Regions from separate parts of the Peribacillus sp. Aquil_B1 genome, predicted to be linked through region 1. Evidence: riboswitches for the same ligand, from Rfam matches in the RefSeq annotation. Region 1 holds a riboswitch; each other region holds the start of a gene.
The links. Region 1 has a riboswitch for lysine ahead of MPH60_RS19020 (amino acid permease). Riboswitches for the same ligand answer to the same signal wherever they lie in the genome.
Positions count from the first base shown of each region.

Region 2: it holds a riboswitch for lysine, as region 1 does, so the genes downstream of both, MPH60_RS03445 (aspartate kinase) here and MPH60_RS19020 (amino acid permease) in region 1, are expected to answer to the same signal.
Region 3: it holds a riboswitch for lysine, as region 1 does, so the genes downstream of both, dapA (4-hydroxy-tetrahydrodipicolinate synthase) here and MPH60_RS19020 (amino acid permease) in region 1, are expected to answer to the same signal.

Region 1 covers NZ_JAKXEE010000003.1:167,456-174,977, forward strand. Annotated here, with positions in the region: gene MPH60_RS18990 (FtsW/RodA/SpoVE family cell cycle protein) at 1-311, opposite strand, end outside; gene MPH60_RS18995 (metal ABC transporter permease) at 459-1,340, opposite strand; gene MPH60_RS19000 (metal ABC transporter permease) at 1,337-2,260, opposite strand; gene MPH60_RS19005 (metal ABC transporter ATP-binding protein) at 2,271-3,026, opposite strand; gene MPH60_RS19010 (metal ABC transporter solute-binding protein, Zn/Mn family) at 3,039-3,965, opposite strand; gene MPH60_RS19015 (LacI family DNA-binding transcriptional regulator) at 4,596-5,558, shown strand; lysine riboswitch at 5,798-5,982, shown strand; gene MPH60_RS19020 (amino acid permease) at 6,078-7,522, shown strand, end outside.
Region 2 covers NZ_JAKXEE010000001.1:689,896-697,417, reverse strand. Annotated here, with positions in the region: gene MPH60_RS03455 (succinate dehydrogenase cytochrome b558 subunit) at 1-93, opposite strand, end outside; gene MPH60_RS03450 (YslB family protein) at 479-952, shown strand; gene MPH60_RS03445 (aspartate kinase) at 1,015-2,247, opposite strand; lysine riboswitch at 2,338-2,514, opposite strand; gene uvrC (excinuclease ABC subunit UvrC) at 2,576-4,348, opposite strand; gene trxA (thioredoxin) at 4,452-4,766, opposite strand; gene MPH60_RS03430 (electron transfer flavoprotein subunit alpha/FixB family protein) at 4,953-5,930, opposite strand; gene MPH60_RS03425 (electron transfer flavoprotein subunit beta/FixA family protein) at 6,002-6,775, opposite strand; gene MPH60_RS03420 (enoyl-CoA hydratase) at 6,901-7,522, opposite strand, start outside.
Region 3 covers NZ_JAKXEE010000001.1:1,762,989-1,770,510, forward strand. Annotated here, with positions in the region: gene MPH60_RS08790 (HPP family protein) at 125-685, shown strand; gene MPH60_RS08795 (hypothetical protein) at 1,012-1,239, shown strand; gene MPH60_RS08800 (DMT family transporter) at 1,450-2,364, opposite strand; gene MPH60_RS08805 (Lrp/AsnC family transcriptional regulator) at 2,617-3,087, shown strand; gene dapA (4-hydroxy-tetrahydrodipicolinate synthase) at 3,711-4,607, opposite strand; lysine riboswitch at 4,745-4,923, opposite strand; gene MPH60_RS08815 (DUF2690 domain-containing protein) at 5,463-5,879, opposite strand; gene MPH60_RS08820 (metallophosphoesterase) at 6,327-7,522, shown strand, end outside.

The DNA of each region.
Region 1 (7,522 bases):
CAACTTTTTGCACCATTCCGGACAGGAACGATGCTTTCCGGCATAATGATCAGCAAAAAAAGCAAAAACAATCCGAATCCATACGCGTACCAAGATATTTTTTTCAACTGATCCGAATCCAAGGTGATGAAACCTAAGACGATTCCGATTCCAACTATATACCAAAAAATTTGTTTAATTAAGAAGTTTTCAGCGTACTGTCCAGTCGTTTGGGCACTATAGATTGCTAAGCAACTTCCGACGCATAATAACAGCAATATTGTGACCAAAGAAAAATCTATTCGTGATGAAAATTTATTTTGTTCTTCCATACTTAACTCTCCCTTAAAAAGGCTCCTGCGATATATCTATAAATACACTTATTCATTATACTTTAAACAAATAAAATCACAACTATATAGAAGAATAGTTTACAGGCTTCATGGAGTTATTTCCATGAAGCCTGTAGGCAGGGAGAGTTATGCATGTGATTCCTTTGATTTTCTCCGTTTCAGCAATAGGCTGACCAATCCATGGCTTGGGGAAAAGAGAAAGGCCAATCCGAATAATATGGCGGCCGAACCCACCATGCAGCCTGATATCGAGGCATCCAAAATGGTGGCTGAATAGTAGCCGATGATGGAACTTAGCACCCCGACCCCGATACTGACCAATATCATGCTGCTTAAACGGTCTGACAGAAGATAAGCCGTTGCCGCTGGTATGATGAGCATTCCAACTACTAAAATGGAGCCTACACTATCAAAAGAAGCTACAGTTGTCAGTGAAATGAGGCTCATCAATAAGTAATGGAAAAACAGTACAGGAATCCCCATTGCAGCCGCAAGTGATGGATCAAAAGAAACGAGTTTAAACTGTTTGAAGAAAAGGAAGATCAGTATGAGGTTCAGGATAAAACAACTGCCGACTATCCAAACAGCTTTTGGTCCAGCCTCGATTCCCGCGATTGTCATCGTGTTCCAGGGAGTATAGGCTATTTCGCCATAAAGGACATGTTCAAGGTCAAAATCTATTTGTTGCGTATACAGGCTCACGAGTACGATCCCCGTTGCAAAAAGGGAAGTGAATACAATCCCGATCGCCGCGTCGGATTGAACGCCCGACGATTGGAAAAGCTGGATCAAGAATACGGTAAGCAAGCCGAGCGCAGCAGCCCCGATCAACATTGGAACGGAGTCACGAGTCCCGGTTATTAAAAACGCCAATACGATACCCGGCAAAACGGAATGACTGATGGCATCCCCAATCAATGTCATTTTCCTGACTATCAAAAAACATCCTACTACACTGCAAGAACCCGCCACCAATGCCCCGACTAATATAATCCAAAAATCATTCATGATGTGTGGCTCCCTTTCCTTCTATCCTGTTCGAGAGAATATTTCTTTTTCGTCGACACCCTTCTCCATACAGATGAAAGCACTCCGCGTTTAGGAGCAAAAAGCATGGAGAAGAAAAACCATACCGTCGCGGATAAGACAATTAACGGTCCTGTTGGCAAATCATTGACCGATGTACTGATCAACGTTCCAGAAACACCGCTCAACATACCGAATATACCAGACAGGATGATCATGATATGCAGCCGCTCCGTCCAATACCTGGCAGAAACCGCAGGCGTGATCAGTAAAGATGCCATCAATACGACGCCTACAGCCTGGATACCGATCACTACAGCTGCCACGATCAGCATCATGATGAAATAATCCAGAAAAACAACCGGCAATCCCATCCCCTTAGCAAACCCAGGGTCAAAGGACAGTAATTTGAATTCTTTAAAAAATACGGTACAAGTGAAAATGAGAATAAAGGAAACCGTCATCATCATATACACATCGGACATGACCATTGACGCCGTCTGCCCGAATAAAAACGTATCCAAACCACTCTGGTTTCCATACTCGCTCTGCTGGATCTGCGTAAGCATGACAATTCCGAAGCCAAAGAAGGAGGATAAGACAATTCCCAAGGCTGCATCCTGCTTAATCTTGCTGTATCTCGTAAGCACACTGATCAAGAAAACAGCCACTAAGCCAGCTAGGGCCGCACCTATCAGAAAGTAGGAAGTGGATTTCACTCCAGTTAACATAAAGGCTACACAGATACCTGGTAATGCTGCATGTGCGAGCGTGTCACCAAGCAAAGACTGCTTTCTGAGGTAGGCAAAGCTGCCGATGACCCCGCTGCTTAATCCGAGGAACATCGTGCCAAGCAATATCCACCTTGTATTTGGATCAGTAATAATATCCAGTATGTTCATCGTGTGCACCTCATTTTAATAAAAGGCCGGACTTTGTGTCTGATAGTATCGCTAGGCGGCCTCCATATGTTTCCTGTAAGTATTCGGGAATGAACACTTCTTCTGTCGGACCTATTTTCATCACCTTTTTATTCAATAACATCGTCCAGTCGAAATATTCCTTCACGGTAGATAGGTCATGGTGCACAACCAGAACGGTTTTGCCTTTTTCCTTCAATTCCATCAGCAATTGTATGATTGCTTTCTCCGTTGCGGCATCCACTCCTACGAACGGTTCATCCATAAAATAAATATCCGCTTCCTGTGCCAATGCACGGGCCAGGAATATCCGTTGCTGCTGTCCGCCTGATAGCTGGCTGATTTGGCGGTTAGCATATTCAGCCATCCCCACCTTTTCCAGGCACTCCATCCCCTTCTGCCTTTCGGACTTACCTGGCCGCTTCAGCCATCCGAGATGACCATATCTGCCCATCATCACGACATCGAGTGCGTTGGTCGGAAAATCCCAATCCACTGACTCCCGCTGTGGTACATACCCGATACTCTTCCTCATCGATTTATAAGTAGAACCCTTTATTGTGATTTGCCCCGATATTTTCGGAATCAATTCGAGTATTCCCTTTATCAAAGTGGACTTCCCTGCTCCATTGGGGCCTATGATACCAATTAAATTTCCTTCCGGCACCTCAAACGAGACATCTTCGACAACCGGCTTCTTATGATAAGCAATCGTTAAACCTTCGACCTTCAAAGCTGCTTGATTCATAGTTTCTCCCCCCTATTTCAATGCACGGACGATGGTGTCGGTATTATGACGGACCATTCCGATATACGTTCCTTCTTCCGTCCCTTTTTCACCCATTGCATCCGAGAACAATTCCCCGCCGATTTCCACTTTGTGCCCCTGCTTACCCGCTCCTTGAATGACAGCCTCGATAGCCTTCCTTGGTACGCTTGACTCAATGAAAATCGCTTTTATTTTGTTCTCCACAAGATAATTCCGCATATCCGTCACATCTTTTGATCCATATTCCGATAAAGTATTGATCCCTTGGAGACCTCTTACGTCCAGGCCATATGACTGCCCGTAGTATCCAAAAGCATCATGTGCTGTTACGAGAACCCGTTGATCTTCCGGTATTTTATTAATTTCCTCTTGAACATATTTATCAAGTTCCTCCAATTGCAGAACGTACTCCTCATAATTTTCACGATACTCTGCTTCATGTTCCTGATCATTGGCAATCAATTCTTTCTTGACTGCCTCCGCCGCAACGATCCAAAGCTTTACATCAAACCATACATGTGGATCATGTTCCGTTGCACTCACTTTGCGAAGCTGGTTCTCCTTGAAGTCCTCCGTTACGGCAATTGTCGGTTTATCCTTGCTCATCATTTCAAAGATATCCGTCATTTTCCCTTCAAGGTGCACACCGTTATAAAAAATCATATCGGCCGAATCCAAAGTCTCCACATCACCCTGTGTTGCTTTATAAAGATGGGGATCCACTCCGGGTCCCATTAAACTAGTGACCTCGACATGTTTACCGCCAATATTCTCCACCAAGTCCCCTATCATTCCTGTCGTAGCAACTACGTTCAATTTGCCATTGTCCTTATCCTGTTCGGTCGTGTCATTGCCGCACCCCGTTAAAATCAGCATTGCAGCAAGAACGCCCCCAATGGATTTTAGAAAACCCATCATAATCCCTCCCCTTTTTCATTTCCCTAAAAATGTTTGCCGAATGCAAAATTAAGTGTAAATTTTTTTACATTGTCGTAAATGCTAAAAAGTTTCCTCTATACAACTTATTTTATACTATACACAATTATACGAAAAAAGTGCAACTATTTTTCAAACATTAACAAAAAGACGAATGATTTTTACGCACAGCAAAAACTGTCAGGAATCTCCACTGGAGAGCTCTCTGACAGTCAGTTTTTCCGAACATGAAACGTAACAATGAAGTTATATTTATATTGTGGAGTTTTTATGGTGAATATAAACCATGGGGACTATTTCGGGACGACGTAAAATTCACGAGTAAATGTGCGGATCTCACGAATTCAAGTGCATTGCCACTCATTTTTCCTGTTTCAGGGAAACTGCCAAGTACGCAAATCCCAATTCAATTCCACAAAGCACAAACAGGGTGATTAAGGTTTGGAACATCATGATCTCCTCCTCCTCTAAGACTTATACCAATCTTAAAGGATGAAACCAATACCAGAACAAGACCTTATTTGAAGAAATCTTCAGCATGCTCACTCTGAACTCTTGCCCTGAAATGGGTTTCATACTGTACAATATATAAAAAGAAAAAACGGTGATACCATGACAAATATTAAAGAAATAGCTCAATGTGCCGGTGTATCTGTCTCAACCGTATCTCGTGTATTGAATGATCATCCATATGTAAGCCCCGATAAAAGAAAGAGCGTCTTAGAAGCGATCGATCGTTTGAATTATACGAGAAACATTAACGCCATTCATCTTTCAAAAGGCAAGACCAATCTTATCGGCATCATCATCCCCTTCAACAATCATCCATATTACGGAGCAATCGTTAACGGAATCACTAAACAGGCAAATGCAATCGGCTGTCATATCGTCATCTTTCAAACAAATTATGACAGAGAGAAAGAAATCCAGGCTTTTAATATGCTGCAAATGAAGCAGCTCGATGGCATCATCGTTTGTTCAAGGATTTCGGAAATGAAAATCCTCTTGGATTATCAAAAATACGGACCGATTATTTTATGTGAAGATACAGCCCAGGCCGAATTCTCATCCATCAGTATTGATCATTATGCCGCTTTCTCCTGTGCCCTTGAGTACGTAATTGCTAAAGGATATAAGAAAATCGGATACAGCCTCGGCCGTAAAAAGAGCAGAAATAGTTCCCATCGTACAAAGGCCTTTAACGATATCATTAGAAAACATAAACTGATAAACAACAAGGAATGGCTGTTTGAAGGCAGTTATCACATCAAAGACGGTGAACAATTGTTTCAGGATTGGAATTCAATGATGGACAAACCTGAAGCTCTCATCATCACGAATGATGACACGGCGGCAGGCTTCATTCTTACCGCTAAGAAATCGGGTACAAGGGTACCGGATGATGTGGCCATTCTCGGCTTCAATAATGATAGCCTGAGTGAAATGCTTGACATCACAACCATTTCCTTGCCACTGGAGTGGATTGGTAAAATGGCAGTGGATCTATTTGAGAATCCTGAAGTGGTCAAACATGTAAAACTGGACTATGCCCTTATAAAAAGGAGTACCGTTTAGTTATCAGGATGCTTTATTTTGGTATACCATCACTCGAATCTTTCATTTACTAGGAAAAAATAACCACATAAAATAACCATTGCGATATCCCAGAAGTTATTTTATAATTTTAATATAGTAAAGTTTACTCAATTACTAGCAATCTATTTACGTTTGCATGCAATTCATGAGTACAATCGTCCGACGTCACTTACAAACTGGCGCAACGATATTAGAAAATTGAATACTTCCTCATTTACCGATGAGTTAGAGGCTGCAGCTTATAAAAGTAAAACGGACGAGATTCTGGAAAATTAAAGACTCCGTTTGAAAGGATAAGTTGCCGAAGTTAGGGTATATTCCATGTATATTCTTGCTGGCGGTGTTACCGAACAGGAACACCACTGTCACGTTTTTTCAAAAAGCGTGGGGAGCTATCTTCGGAAGGATAAACGGGTTTATTATAAACAGCCGTCGATCTTTTTCGACTGCTGTTTTTTATTTTTCGTTCCCTTCCAATAAAAAGGAGTGTAACATCAATTGTCAAATTCACAATCAGCATCAAGCCCTACTGAACTGAAAAGGAGCCTGAAAGCGCGTCATTTAATGATGATTTCATTAGGTGGAACGATTGGAACAGGTTTATTTTTAGCAAGTGGCGGTGCCATTCATTCAGCCGGACCCGGCGGTGCCTTGGTGGCATACGCGGTCATCGGCATCATGGTTTATTACTTAATGACAAGTCTTGCAGAAATGGCAGCGTTCATGCCGGTGGCAGGTTCGTTCCGTGTCTATGCATCCAAGTTCGTCGATCCGTCTTTCGGTTTTGCGATTGGTTGGAACTACTGGTATAACTGGGCAATCACCATTGCCGCCGAATTGGCTGCCGTTGTCTTAATTATGAAGTTCTGGTTCCCGGATAGCCCTTCGTTTATCTGGAGTGCCATTGCGTTAATCACTATGTTTCTTATCAATTACATGTCAGTTAAAGGTTTCGGGGAAACGGAATTCTGGTTTGCCATGATCAAGGTCGTGACAGTCGTCATATTCTTGATTACGGGTGTACTGATCATTCTCGGAATCATGGGTGGGAATGACCCAATTGGTTTTTCCAATTTCACAATGGGCGAAGGTCCCTTTAACGGAGGGTTCTTCACGATTCTTGGCGTATTCATGGCTGCCGGCTTTTCATTCCAAGGAACGGAATTGCTTGGAGTGACTGCTGGTGAAAGTGAAGATCCAGAAAAAAATATCCCTAAAGCGATCAGATCCGTTTTCTGGCGCATCCTCTTGTTCTATATCCTTGCAATTTTCGTTATTGGAATGATCATTCCGTTTACGGATTCACGTTTATTGAGTCAAGATGTTGCCGTAAGTCCATTCACGCTTGTATTTGAACGTGCCGGCCTTGCCTTTGCTGCATCCATCATGAACGCGATCATTTTATCATCCGTACTCTCTGCAGGTAACTCTGGCATGTACGCTTCAACCCGTATGCTATGGGACCTGGCACGTGACGGGAAAGCACCGAAATTCCTAGGAAAATTAGATAAAAGAGGCGTACCTGTGAATGCACTTATCGTGACTTCATTAGTTGGCTGCGTTGCATTCTTAGCTTCATTTTTCGGTGATGGCGTCGTTTATATCTGGTTATTGAATGCTTCAGGCATGGCTGGATTCGTCACCTGGGTAGGGATTGCGATTGCCCATTATCGGTTCCGCAAAGCCTACGCTGCACAAGGACTTGATATCAATGATTTACCATTCCGTGCAAAAGGCTTCCCATTCGGGCCTATATTCGCACTTGTCCTTTGTATGATCATTATCATCGGACAAGGCTATCAGGCTTTCAGCAGCGATGGGATTGACTGGAATTCAATGTTCGTTTCCTACATTGGCTTGATTCTATTTTTCGTCCTATGGTTCGGCTATAAAATTAAGCATAAAACGAAAATCATTCCCCTTGAGGAATGTGATCTTAAATC
Region 2 (7,522 bases), on a different contig from region 1:
TACCGATAAATGAAAAATTAGGAATAGACCAATTGGAATTACTCCTAGAAGTGAATGAAGCCTGCGATTCCCAAACTCACGATTTTTTGCCACTAAGTGCCCCCCCTTAATTTGTGAAAAATCATGCAAAGATAAACTGGTGGCTACCTTTTATCTCCGCGTGAAAATACAGTATAGAGTCAAAAAAAAATCCTCTATACTTCCTTTACAATTATGTGACATGTCCATTTTACTCCTGACTTCTATGTGCGTCAAGAAAACGGATACAAGAAATCTCTTTTTCAGAATAGATTTTATTGGATTAAATTGGCTATTTTTTGTTTGTCAAGATGATATTTTGAATAAATTTCTCATTTACCTATTAATATCTCGGTATAATTTCTCATTTTTTTCCAATTGTTATTTAAATAAATAAAAAACAGTATAATTTGCAAAAGAAATACGTTTATAATAGATTTACAGAAAGAGGCGATAAATTATGAAAAAAAATATTGCTGCTGCGATAGAAGAAGAGATTCAAACTGAAGAAATTCAAACAACTGAAGAATTCCTGGTTCCAGCTTTCGGATACGAATTAATCAGAGAAGTTCTATTGAACGATATTCTCGGAAAAGACTCTAATCAAATCCTCTATTGGGCAGGTAAACAATTAGCAAGAAAATTCCCATTGAATGGCGATCAGGAAGTGATTGAATTTTTCCAAAGCGCCGGATGGGGCAATCTAGAAATCTTGAAATATACGAAACACGAGATGGAATTATCCCTGACAGGTGAAATAATCAGCCGCCGCTTGGATTTACACCCTGATTGTCACTTCCAACTTGAAGCCGGTTTCCTTGCCGAGCAGTTTACACTGCAAAAAAAATTCCTCAGCGAATCAACGGAAGAAATCAAACGCCGCGCAAAAAAAGTGATATTCACCATCCAATGGGATCCCAGAGATCCAATCTAATGAGCCCTGAAAACAGACTTACCCTTTTTACCGGAAGTCTGTTTTTTATTGGACTCAGACACTTACGCTAGCACATTTGCATGCTGACCTAGTTTAAATGCTTCATGAAGAGATTCAACCGCCTTCACCATTTCCTTTTCATTGACGACAGTGGAAACTTTAATTTCAGATGTGCTGACCATCTTCACCTGGATGCCTGTATTGGCCATCACTTCAAACATCTCGGCAGCCACTCCCGGATTGGATACCATTCCAGAACCGACGATGGATACTTTGGCCAATCCGCTCTCCGTTTCGACTCGGTCGAATCCCAATTGTTCTTTATTATTTTCCAGCACAATCAAGGCCGCTTCCGTATCTTCACTTTTTGTGGAAAAAGATAGATTCGTCGTATCCTCGGCAGTCATGCTTTGAATGATGATGTCCACATTAATCCGGTTTTTCGCAAGTGTCGTGAAGATTGTGGATAATGCACCAAGTGATTGGGGCAAACCATATATGGTGACCCTCGTAATACTGTCTTCAAAAGCAATCCCGCGTACAATTAAGTTTTCTTCCATAGTTGCTTCCTCCTCAATGATCGTTCCTGATTCTCTCTCCATGCTTGAACGGACTTCAAGCGGTATTTGATAATTTTTTGCATATTCGACAGCCCTTGGATGAAGGACGCCCGCCCCCAGATTGGCAAGTTCCAGCATTTCATCATAAGAAATGGATTGGAGTTTCCGTGCGCCTTTTATGTAGCGGGGGTCCGTTGTGAAAACGCCCGTTACATCCGTATAAATATCGCATCTATCCGCATTCAGCGCTGCAGCGATAGCAACCGCCGTCGTATCGGAACCGCCTCGCCCTAAGGTAGTAATTTCCCCATTTGCATCGGTCCCCTGGAAACCGGCCACGACCACTATTTTCTTCTTCTGAAGCTGAGCTTGGATCCTCGTGGCATCGATGTTTAAAATCCGGGCATTCCCATGAACGGATTCCGTTTGCATGCCAGCCTGCCAGCCAGTATATGAAATGGCTTCATGTCCTTCTTCAATCAATGCCATCGTTAACAGGGAAATCGTTACCTGTTCCCCCGTAGTCAATAGCATATCCATTTCCCTCTTGCTCGGGGTTCCGGAAATATCCCGCGCCATGGAAACCAATTGATCCGTGGTTTTCCCCATCGCTGAAACAACGACGACTACCTCATTTCCATTCTCCACTTCCTCGATTACCCGATTGGCAACATTTTTGATTTTTTCTACGCTTCCGACGGATGTTCCGCCAAATTTTTGAACGATTAATGCCATCCCCATGCACCCTCTCTACCTTTTTAGGCAATAAAAAAAGCAATGAGAAATATCTCATTGCTGTGATCACATATCTAAATACTGTAAACACAGTGAGATAGCTCTCCAGGGTATAAACCCTGACAATCCGCCATTTATTAAATGTCGGACCAGGAAAACAAGGTATGAGTCTTGTCTTCCTTCGGCGTCATCCCCTTTCAAAACCTTTCATGGAAGCTCATACTTCTCCAGGTTTTTACTCTTGAATTCCGCACCTCTATCAGCACTTTTAAGTTGTCTAGTTAAAAATTCTTTTTAATCATAGCATAGAGATTTATCGGTAGCAAGATTATTCTTGTAATTTTCTAACGATTCCCTCGGCTACCCCTTTTGGCATGCCAGCTTCCATGATTTCCTCGGCCGTCGCCTCTTTGATTTTCTTCAATGATCCAAAATGCCTTAATAATTGCTTCCTTCGCTTTTCCCCGACTCCTGGAATATCATCAAGCTGGGAGTGAACCGCATTTTTCCCGCGTAGCTGGCGATGAAACGTAATCGCGAACCGATGCACTTCATCCTGAATTCTTTGCAATAAGTAAAATTCCTGGCTCCGTGAATCAAGAGGTACGATTTCAAGCGGATTTCCGATCATCAATTGCGAGGTCCTATGCTTTTCATCCTTAATGAGGCCTGAAAGTGGAATATCAAGGCCCAATTCATTTTCCAGAATATCCCGAACTGCTTCGACATGTCCCTTTCCGCCATCAATGATGATCAAGTCCGGAAGCGGAAGCCCTTCTTTCAATACTCTTGAATACCTTCTTCTGACCACTTCACGCATCGATTCATAATCATCAGGCCCTTGGACCGTCTTGATCTTATATTTGCGGTACTCCCTTTTTTCCGGCTTTCCATCAATGAACACGACTAAAGCGGAAACTGGGTCACTTCCCTGGATGTTGGAGTTATCGAAAGCTTCAATTCGATGCGGAGTGTAGATACCCAGTTGCTTCCCGAGGTTTTCCACCGCATTGATCGTTCTTTCTTCATCCCTTTCTATCAAAGAGAATTTTTCCTGAAGCGCGATGGAGGCATTTTTATTCGCCAATTTAAGCATGTCTTTTTTCGCTCCCCGTTTCGGGTGAATCGTTTTGACACCAAGCAGCCCTTCGGCCATTTCGGCATCCACTGATTCAGGCAGCAAGATTTCCTTTGGTTTAAAGTGGTTCGTAATCTCGTAAAACTGACCGAGGAATGTAAGAAGTTCCTGTTCGGGTTCATCGTAGACAGGAAAAAGTGAAACATCCCTTTCTATTAATTTACCCTGCCGGACAAAAAATACCTGAACGCACATCCAGCCTTTATCATAGGCAAAACCAAATACATCCCTGTCGATGAAATCTGTCGTCATCATTTTCTGCTTTTCCATCGTAATATCGATGTGGGCAATTTTGTCACGGAACTCCTTGGCCCTCTCGAAATCGAGATCTTCTGATGCCTCCAGCATTTTTTCAGTCAGTTCTTTTTTTATTTCAGTATGCCCCCCGTTCAAGAACCGGTTGATATCATCCACCATTTTTTTATATTCCTGTTCCTCTACATTATAAACACACGGGGCTAGGCACTGGCCAAGGTGATAGTAGAGACAAACGCGATCCGGTAAAGTATTGCATTTTCTTAGGGGATAGATGCGGTCAAGCAATTTTTTCGTTTCGTTAGCTGCAAATGCATTCGGATAAGGACCGAAATATTTACCTTTGTCTTTTTTGACTTTTCGCGTAATGATTAGACGTGGGTGGCGTTCCGCAGTCAGCTTTATGAAGGGATACGTCTTATCATCCTTTAGCATGACATTATATTTTGGGTCATGTTTTTTGATTAAGTTCAACTCTAAAATAAGAGCCTCGATATTGGAAGAGGTGACGATATATTCGAAATCCTCAATTTCATTCACGAGCCGGAATGTTTTTCCGTCATGCGATCCCGTGAAATAAGAACGGACACGATTTTTCAACACTTTCGCTTTGCCTACATAGATGATCGTTCCCTGACGATCTTTCATTAAATAACAACCAGGTTGATCGGGAAGAAGGGCAAGTTTATTCTTTATTTGTTGATTCATGCATTCAGCCTCCTGTTCTCCCTTTTTTACAATTATTATATATCAAGATAGCGAAAAAAGCTTCAAGTCCGCAGACTTGAAGCTTTTTTTAGCTAACCTACTATTACGCATGTTTTGAAATAAGTTCAGCAAGTGCTTCTTTAGGTTGGAAACCAACAACCTTATCAACCACTTCACCGTCTTTAAGCACGATTAATGTCGGGATGCTCATGACACCGAATTTTCCAGCTGTTTCTTGGTTTTCATCCACATCCACTTTTACGATTTTTGCTGTATCGCCAATTTCAGTATCAAGCTCTTGAAGAACAGGAGCGATCATTTTACAAGGTCCGCACCATGGAGCCCAAAAATCTACAAGAACGACACCTTCGCTAGTATCTGTTGTGAAAGTTTGGTCAGTTGCATTTATAATTGCCATATATATTTCCTCCTCAAATTTACTCAAATAACTAAAGACAGTATACCATTGTTGCTCGAATCGATGCTAATATTTTGCTTCAGTGGTAGGATGTCCAAAAAAAGAGTAAATATGCAGGCCAAATAAAGGGGCAAGACATGTATCGGCTTATGCCAAATGTCTTGCCCCTCATCTATATTGTTTCTATTACGCGTTAACTTTAAGTTTTTTGAATTCTTCCGTAAGTAACGGAACGACTTCGAAAAGGTCTCCGACAATTCCATAATCAGCCACATTGAATATGTTAGCTTCCGGGTCTTTATTGATCGCAACGATAACCTTGGAGTTCGACATCCCCGCTAAATGCTGAATCGCACCGGAAATTCCGCAGGCGATATAAAGGTCCGGTGTTACGACTTTACCCGTTTGCCCGATTTGCAAAGAGTAATCGCAATAATCTGCATCACATGCTCCACGGGAAGCTCCTACCGCTCCGCCAAGAACTTGTGCCAGTTCCTTTAATGGTTCAAAACCATCTTCACTTTTCACGCCGCGGCCACCAGCGATGATCACTTTCGCTTCTGAAAGGTCGACCCCTTCACTCGCTTTTCTAACAACATCTTTAATGATTGTACGTAAATCCTTGATATCCACACTTAATGTAGAAACATCACCAGAGCGGGACTCATCTTTCGCTAATGGTTCGATATTGTTCGGACGGATTGTCGCGAATATCACGCCATCTGTAACAATTTTCTTTTCAAATGCCTTACCGGAATAGATCGGGCGGGTGAAAACGATATTTCCCCCTTCTTCTTCAATGGATGTAACGTCTGAGATCAAACCTGATTCAAGCTTTCCAGCCAATTTTGGTGCAAGGTCTTTTCCTAGGGCCGTATGTCCAAAGAATATCCCTTCTGGTTTTTCCTGTTCGATGACGGCAAGCAAGCTTTGCGCATAACCATCTGAAGTATATTGTTTCAATTGATCATTTTCGACTGCAACAACCCGGTCTGCCCCATACTGGATCAATTCATTTCCGAAATTTTGAACACTGTCACCAACTAAGACACCTACAATTTCCCCGCCATCTGCAGCAAGTTTAGCCGCACCGATAGCTTCAAATGATACATTTCTCAGTGAACCGTCACGAACTTCGCCCAATACAAGAAACTTTCTAGCCATTTATAAAAACCTCCTGTGCACTATTTTATCTTTTTGTCGTGTTTTGTTATCTTGAAAAAGTACCGTTTCGATTAAATCACTTTTGCTTCGCTTCGTAATAATTGAACAAGTTCGCTTACTTGATCACCGATTTCGCCGTCCAATACTTTTCCAGCTTCTTTTTTAGCAGGAAGGTAAATTTCAATCGTTTTTGTTTTTGCCTCAACATCTTCTTCTTCTAAATCCAGGTCATCCAATTCCAATTCTTCAAGCGTTTTTTTCTTCGCTTTCATGATTCCCGGCAATGACGGATAACGTGGTTCATTTAGCCCTTGTTGAGCTGTCACCAACAATGGAAGGGATGCTTCGATCGTTTCAGAGTCCCCTTCTACATCACGGATAACGCTTACATTTCCATTTGCGATGTCCAGCTTAGTAATGGTAGTAATATAAGGAATCTCTAAAATTTCGGCAACGCGTGGCCCCACTTGTCCAGAACCGCCATCGATTGCAACGTTCCCTGCAATGATTAAATCGGCATTTTTATCTTTTAAGTATTCGCCGATAATTTTTGCAGTCGTGAATTGGTCGCCATTTTCAATGTCGTCTTCTATATTAATCAATACGGCTTTGTCAGCACCCATTGCCAGCGCCGTACGTAATTGCTTTTCAGCCTCTTCGGTTCCGACGGAAATAACCGTTACTTCGCCGCCTTGTGCATCACGCACCTGGATTGCTTCTTCAACCGCATACTCATCGTATGGATTAATGATGAATTCTGCTCCATCCTCATTAATTTTCCCATTGGATAGCGTAATTTTTTCTTCTGTATCAAATGTTCTTTTCAGCAGTACATAAATGTTCACGATAATACCTCCCGAATGATTTGAGTTTTGAAGATTATGAATTTTATTGATATATAGTATTGTATTCTACAGATTTCATCAAAATCCTGCATGATATATAAAAATAATTATTTATACTCTACTCATCATTTCCCTTTGAATACAGCTTCCCTTTTTTCAATGAAAGCGCCGATTCCTTCTTTTGCATCAGCAGTATCGAAAGCTTGGCCAAAGAGGGCGGCTTCCCTTTCCACACCTTTATGGTAGGAATCATGCTTGGAATAATTTAATAACTCTATGGCAGACTTTAAAGCCAGCGGGCTTTTCTTGGAAATTTTATTGGCTAGTTCCTTAGCTTTAGGAATCAGGTCTTCATCCGTGAAGGCATGATTCGCCAACCCGCATTGTACAGCTTGGGTACCTGAAATCGGTTCACTTGTAAACAGCATTTCAGCTGCCTTTGCCATGCCCACATAACGTGGAAGACGCTGGGTCCCAGCAAATCCAGGGATTAAGCCCAACTGCAGCTCAGGCAAACCCAGTTTAGCCCTTTCGGTTACCAAACGGATGTGACAGGCCATCGCCAGCTCCAATCCTCCGCCAAGGGCCGCCCCATGGATGGCTGCAATGACCGGTTTTGGAAAAGATTCAATTTTCTCAAATACAGATTGCCCATTCTTGGTCAGCTTCTCGAAAGCTTTCCCGTCTTTCACTTCCGTAAACTCCTTAATGTCTGCTCCTGCAGAGAAGAATCTTCCTTCACCATGA
Region 3 (7,522 bases), on a different contig from region 1:
TGGAAAACAAAAATGAAAATTCAGATATATATTTTAAAATTCATTGTTTTCCTGTAAGATAACAATATATAAAAACCCTGTCGACTTGTCGACTTACTTAGAAAACGCGAGGAAAACATACATTATGGAATTCGAAAAAAGTCTTGAAAAAAGTTGGAGCAATCAACAAAACATAGGTTTAACAGCATATTTAAAGAAAATGAAGGGCGAAGCTAGGGAAAAAGACAGAATAGATTATATGGATTCCCTTGTTTCAGCTATAGGTGGGCTCATTGCTATTATCATGATTAGTTTTATAGCTGTCCATTTAGGATATCCTATGGCATTAGCTCCTCTTGGGGCGAGCTGTGTTATTGTTTTTGGTGCGCATAAAAGTCTCTTGTCTCAACCTCGTAATGTTATTGGAGGACATATTATCTCTACTACATCAGCTCTTATCATTTGGAGCTTCTTTGGTAAAAGCCTGTTCATTATCGGTCTAACATTGGCTATTGTATTGATTATAATGACTTGTACAAAGACTGTTCATCCCCCCGCAGCGGCAAGTGCCCTTGTTTCTATTAATTCTCAAGCTGGTTGGGGATTCCTGATTTCAATTGTAATAGGTACTTTATTATTAGTTTTTATATCGATGATCTATAATAACTTATTTCAAACAAGACAATATCCAAAGCACTGGTTTTAAAAAATTAATATATTAACGGGTGCTACATGTGTGACTGTATTATAGCTCCTCGCTTATTTGATAACTGCTTTACTTCAATAAGCGGGGAGCTGCGCTTTTTTTACTAATAGAATTAAAAAACTTACTTACCATCACATTACATAAAATAACGTATGATAATGATTTGCTATAGCTTGATGGGCAGTGGTAAAATCCCATTAAAAAAGGTGAATGTTCATGTCTGAACCAACAATAGGAGATTCTTATCAAATCAGTTTGCAAAATATTCGCCATCACTCACAGCATATCCATTTAGGAATAGAAATTCTTTTCGTAATTCGGGAGAAGTGGAAGTTATCGTCAATCAAGATTGCTGGCATTTGGCGGAAAATGATCTCCTGCTAATTAATGCTAATGATGGTTCAATAGCCCGTATGGCCAATGAACGGTCCAAAATCAATGGTGCTGCAATAACGATTTGTGAAATCGACAATACAATCGAAGACAGTCTCTTATCTTCATTAAAAAGAGAGATACCGACAATTGACGAAATTGTTTTGGTTCAAACTATGTAAGTACCTATAAAATTATCCAGTTAGCTCGTGATCATATTTTCGCTGATACAGGAAAGCATGGTATGCGAATGCCTTTTGTCTTAAGGGCAAAATTCAAGGAGGAAAACACCAAAAAGAAGGAAGTGCAAAAAAATAACAATTCCATTTGAACAAACGAGCCTGTATCCACTTTGGATCAGGCTTTTTTGTATATTTTAGACTTTGAAAAAATCATGCTTGAATCTGCGATTGTCCAGAATTCTTTTTGAAAATCACCTTCGTTTTAAAATGTGAGAACAAATAACAACCTATAACCACAATACCGCTACCAATTCCTTGTACCCACGTCATTTTTTCACCTAATAATAGAAAGGCTAAAATTGCAGTAAAAATAGGATTGAAATTCAAGAAAATACCTGATGTTGTTGTACCTAGTTTTTGTACACCAATGTTCCAAAGTACCATACATGCTACAGTTGAGATAACGCCTGTATATAAAATAGATTGTATGAAAGAAGTATTTATATTAGACACTGTAAAATTGGAAAAATTAAACGGAAGAAGAACGATAAGTCCAAATATACCAGAATATAATGTAGACATCATGGGTGTTGTTGTTATCATGGCCCATTTGCTACAAACGGAATATATTCCCCAAACGCATACAGCAGCCATCATATATAAATCACCTGAATTAAATCGTAATGAAAGGAGTAGATCAATATTTCCTTTTGAAAGTACAAGTATTACGCCAATAAGCGAAAAAAGCATAGAAAACATTTGTAAAATATTAATTCTTTCTTTTAAAAAGAAGAATGAAAAAATAGCAATTGAAATCATGTTTAATGTTGATATTAATCCAGCATTAGTTGCGGATGTTTTCTCTAATGCTACAAATTGTAATAGGTTAAATAGAACCACACCTGTAATTCCCATCAAAAATAAAGGAAGGATTGCACTTCGAGTAGGGAATATCCTTCTTTCTTTCCACCATACAATTGGCAAAAGACAACTAATAGCAATGATCCACCTTAAACTCGTCAACGTCATCGGAGAAGCATGACCGACAAGCGATTTTCCTACGACAAAGTTTCCACCCCATAATAAACTTGTTAAAAGTAATAACGAAAAATAATAATATTGCATATCTTTTGCTCCTTTTCATCTTTCACAGTTTAAGTGAAAAAAGATCGAAGCCATTGTGCACAATGACATTTCAATTTTCATAATTAATTACTAATAATTTTAACATTTTAGTTCGTTAGTTAATATATTATTTTGTATAATAGAAGAAACTTAAAATAATGTTAAAAAATATAGTCGATATACAGAATTTAATTAAGTTTTGGATAGTGGATGATACCGATTTTGGAACATTTGTAAAAGGAGTGACTATAAGTGGAATCTATCGTAAGCAAGGTTCTAGATCATGTTGATATTCAAATTTTAGATTTACTTCAAAAGGATGCACAGTTAAGTAATACTGAGCTTGCCAAGCGTGTCAAGTTATCTCCACCAGCTATACATTCAAGGATAAAACGTTTGGAAAATGAAGGATTTATTAATGGGCAAGTAGCAATTTTAAACCAGGAGAAGCTAGGTTTTGATTTATTATGCTTTATTTTTATGAGTACGAATATACATCAAGCTGAAAAACTGGAAGTTTTGGAGAAGGCTTTAGCTTCTATGTCAGAAGTATTAGAGTGCCATTGTTTAACAGGTGAGTATGATTATCTTTTAAAAGTGGCTAATAAAGATCGAAAGGAATTAGAAATATTTATTAGAAAGTTAAATAAACTAGGCATAACCAGAATTCAAACTAGCCTAGCTCTCAGAGAAATTAAATATTCAACAGTTTTACCCATATAGGAAGAAAAGTCACGTTCGAAAAAGTACACTTGATTGAACGTGTTTTGTAGAACAAGAGAAAGAGAGAAGTAGAAGAAGGAATAAAAAATGAATTCCTTAAATTTGGAAACATACAAATCTGCAGCAAGGATAAAAATGAAGAGCAGCAACTTCAGGCCATGAAATAAAAGAGTTTGGCTAAAAAACTAGTCAAAAAAATAGCCTTTGCTAAAAGAGAACAAAGGCTATTTATTCATTATCAAGTTATATTAGTAAATATAAATCCAATTCTAAAGTTGAACTTTAAATGCGTTTCTTATTTCTTTCATGAAAATAACCTTCTCTAATTTTACATATTGAATGTGAATGGAAATTCACTTTATTCGTTTGTATTTGTTAAGTGATCCTAGGGAACGAGTCATATAAGATTATTCTTATCATTTCAAGAAAATGGAGATTCTGCTTTTGCCCTTAATCTTATAAAATCATTATATTGCTAAACTAGTTTAAGCACTGAGCCGTGCATCGATTAAAAAGCAGTGCACTCTTTATGAGTTGCACTGCTTTTTAAGATTGTATCCCGTTAATTATGGTCTTTAAATTAGAAAATCGGTATTAAAGTATAGCTGAATGAATCGTTAACTTTATTTATTTAACAAAACAGCTTCTTCGTTTCTAGGTTGTAGAGCCATTTGTAGTGCTATTTTTTCTTCATCGTTTAAAGGAACCAATGGTAAGCGGACACCTCCAACATTTAACCCTCGCATATTTAATGCTGATTTCACCGGTGTGGGGCTTGGTGCCGCAAATAATGCTTTCATAATTGGAAGAAGTTTACGATGCGTAGCGGCAGCACCATGGACATCGCCATGTTTAAAGCTATTGATCATTTCTTGCATTTCATTTCCAATTATGTGTGAAGAAACCGAAACAATGCCTGTTCCACCGATGGCTAGAACCGGTAATGTTAACCCATCATCGCCGCTGTACAATGTAAAATCACTAGTTGTTTTGCTAATGATTTGTGCCATGGCATCTAAGTCACCACTTGCTTCTTTTACTGCCACAATATTGTTGATTTTTGAGAGGCTAACAATCGTCTCTACTGACATGTTTACAACACTACGTCCTGGAATATTATAAAGCATTACCGGTAATGATGTTGATTGGGCAATAGCCTTGAAGTGCTGAAATAATCCTTCTTGAGACGGCTTGTTATAGTATGGGGTAACGAGCATGATTCCGTCGACTCCTGCTGCCTCTGCTTGCCTTGTTAAGCTGATAGAAGCTTTTGTGTTATTTGAGCCAGTTCCAGCTATGACTGGAACTCTTCCATCAACAACTTCAACCACAATTTTGAATAAATCTAGTTTCTCTTCTGTTGTTAATGTAGGAGACTCTCCAGTTGTACCAGCTATTACTAATCCATCAGAACCATTAGCAATTAAATAGTTTACTAAAGTTCTCGTAGCATTAAAATCAACCTCATCATTATGATTAAACGGGGTAACCATTGCGGTTAAAACTTGGCCAAAATTCATAACTACACACCCTTTTGTATAATATTTTTTAAAAAATTCAGAGGTGGTTAGGGCCATTCAGGAGTAAACGCAAAAAAGCAACAACGAGGGTTCGCTGCTGCAGTAGAAACAATATTTATCAAAAAAATCGTTTCAGCGCGTAAGATAGCCCTCCATATAGTTTCCTATATGACAGTCCTGTATTTATTCAATAGCAGAACCAGCTTCAAGAACATGAGATTCTTTCCGCTTCGGCAAATTCCCCTTTCCACAATAGTCATAGGATCTCATTCTCCTCAAAATGTGTACTAATGGTCTTTGCTCCTCTATCCTCACTTCAAAAAGTACGAAGTAAGAAAATATTTAATTGACTGTAATATAACAAGGAATCCTTTCTATTGCAAGGCAAATTAGAAATATTTTTTTAGAACTCATGGATAATCAATGGAATGGATACGGCATAGGGCTGGATTCATCTTTTTTAGTAACTCAAAATTAATAGTTTTATAAAACAAACTGTATGAAAAGATCCACCCTTTTATCGTCAGTTTTGACAATAGATATATCTTGAAGATGGTATCAAGGTGGGGAGGACAGCAAGATATGAAAATCTGTGACGTGGGAAGCAAGAAAACGATCGCTTCAATTGTAAGTAGGGCCCATTGATACAAAATTGGAACGAGATACGTATAAACAACATACGTATCTCGTTCCAAAGCCATGAGATGAAATGAAAAAAGCCATTAAGATTCGTGGGGTTGTTAAACAAAGAAAATTGATCACGCATTGAACTGCGCAATGGACTGTAAGCAAAATGAGGAAAGATGGCAAAAACGGTTGTACCGCCGTTAACAGAAAGTTTACATTAGTACCTCATTAATAACGACCAGTGTTCGCAGAAATAATGAGAGCCCCATTTGAAGAATAAATACCTGCTTTGGCCAAAGCATTATACGGATCTAAATTCCATAATTGTGCAGTATAACAGGACGTTTGACCTTTCATTATCCATCCGTTACCGCCGGAACTAGCGCAACTTGTAAATGCCCTCTTAGTCGTGCCATTAAAACTGTCAACCCAAACATTTGCATAATAATCGTAAGGAGCAGACGAATAAAACTTTAAGTAACCCCACGCCGTATGACAATACGCACTGCCTTTTAGCTGCACATATCCAATTTTCACACCGTTTTTATAGATATATTCTGTTTCATAGGTGATTGGGCTTTTAGAAGCACAGCCTGTCGAATAAGGGTTTGTATTATCGTAGGACAAAGCAAATGCTTTATTCATCGGTGCAATCGCAAAAAACAGTCCAAAGACAAGAGTTATTACCATCATAATATTTAATAATTTTTTTATAATAACCTCTCTCCTTTCCTTCTTCTAGACTTTACCATATGGAAATTGGTATTTCTATGCACTATGGAATCATTTACCACATGCGTAAATATTACCATTTTATAGGTGATTTACGTTGTTGAGGGATAGTATCCATTCCCATTAAAAAAAGGTAAATAAATACCAAAAACGAGACAATGGTGAATGGAACGAATACAGGCCATAGTCCTTTTTTTGCATTTATTAATAAATAAAATACATTGGACTTATATTTTATTAATAATGTAAAGTTACTATTTTAATTGGTAAACATCATAAAAATTTATAAACAAGGAGGATATTTGTTGATTTGTTTAAAAAATACATAATTGCCTAAACGATAAATAGGAGGTATTGATTTTGAAAGCGAAAAATAAATTTGCAGCAATGCTGACAGTTGTAACAGTAGGATTAACAACTTCTTTATCAAGTGTACAAGCATTCTCGGAATCTTCAAGTTCAGATAATAAACGTAAACCAGAGCTCGTTTTTCCAGTAATCAGTGATGTACATATTGATGATGGATCAACAGCTGATATGAACAAGTTCAGAACAGCCATGGATCAATTAAATAAAGCTGCGCCTAGACAGGATGCTTTTGTTGTGGTTGGGGATTTAACGGACTATGGATACGCTACTGAATATGATAAGTTCTTCTCCATTTATAATGAGAAGAAACAAGGCGATGTCCAATCCATGTTTACAATGGGGAACCATGATTATTGGAATGGACTTTCCGTTGAAAAGGCACAAGATCGTTTTCTCGAGAAAACTGGAATGGATTCTCTTTACTATCATAAAAAAGTAAATGGATATGATTTTATTACGTTAAGTCCGGAAAATGGTAATACGCATGGTTTATATTCTGTTAATCAAATTAACTGGCTAGGTGAAAAGTTAGCTGCAGCAGAAAAAGAGAATCCGGACCAACCAATCTTTGTTTTTCTTCATCAACACATTAAAGACACTGTGTATGGAAGTGACTTGTGGGGAACTCAGGAAAACAAAGAACTTTTATATGATACATTAAAGAAACATCCACAGGTTATTACATTTTCAGGCCATTCTCATTATCCACTTGAAGACCCGAGAACAATTCACCAAAAAGACTTTACGTCTGTTGGCACGTCTTCTGTAAGTTATTTGGAATTGGAGCCAGGTAAACTTCAAGGGTTTCATCCAGAAGGATATCGGGATATTAGTCAAGGGATGATTGTAGAAGTTTATAATAATGAAGTTGTCATTAAAAAACGTGACTTTCATAAAGACGATTGGACAGGAAAACCATGGGTAATAAAAAACCCTTCTAAAAAAAATAAATTTAAATATACAGACGATCGTGATCAGTTACCACCGGTTTTTTCAGGTAAAGACAAGGCTTTGATTGTAGAAGAAAAATCCACACTTAGAAGTTTAAATGTAACCTTTCCACAGGCAAAAGATAACGCACTCGTACATTCCTATCACATTACCGCCAAAAACAAGGAAACAGGGGAGCTGGACGCTGAGTTCACCGCATTTTCTGAATTCTATTATGATCCTGTACCAAAGAATTT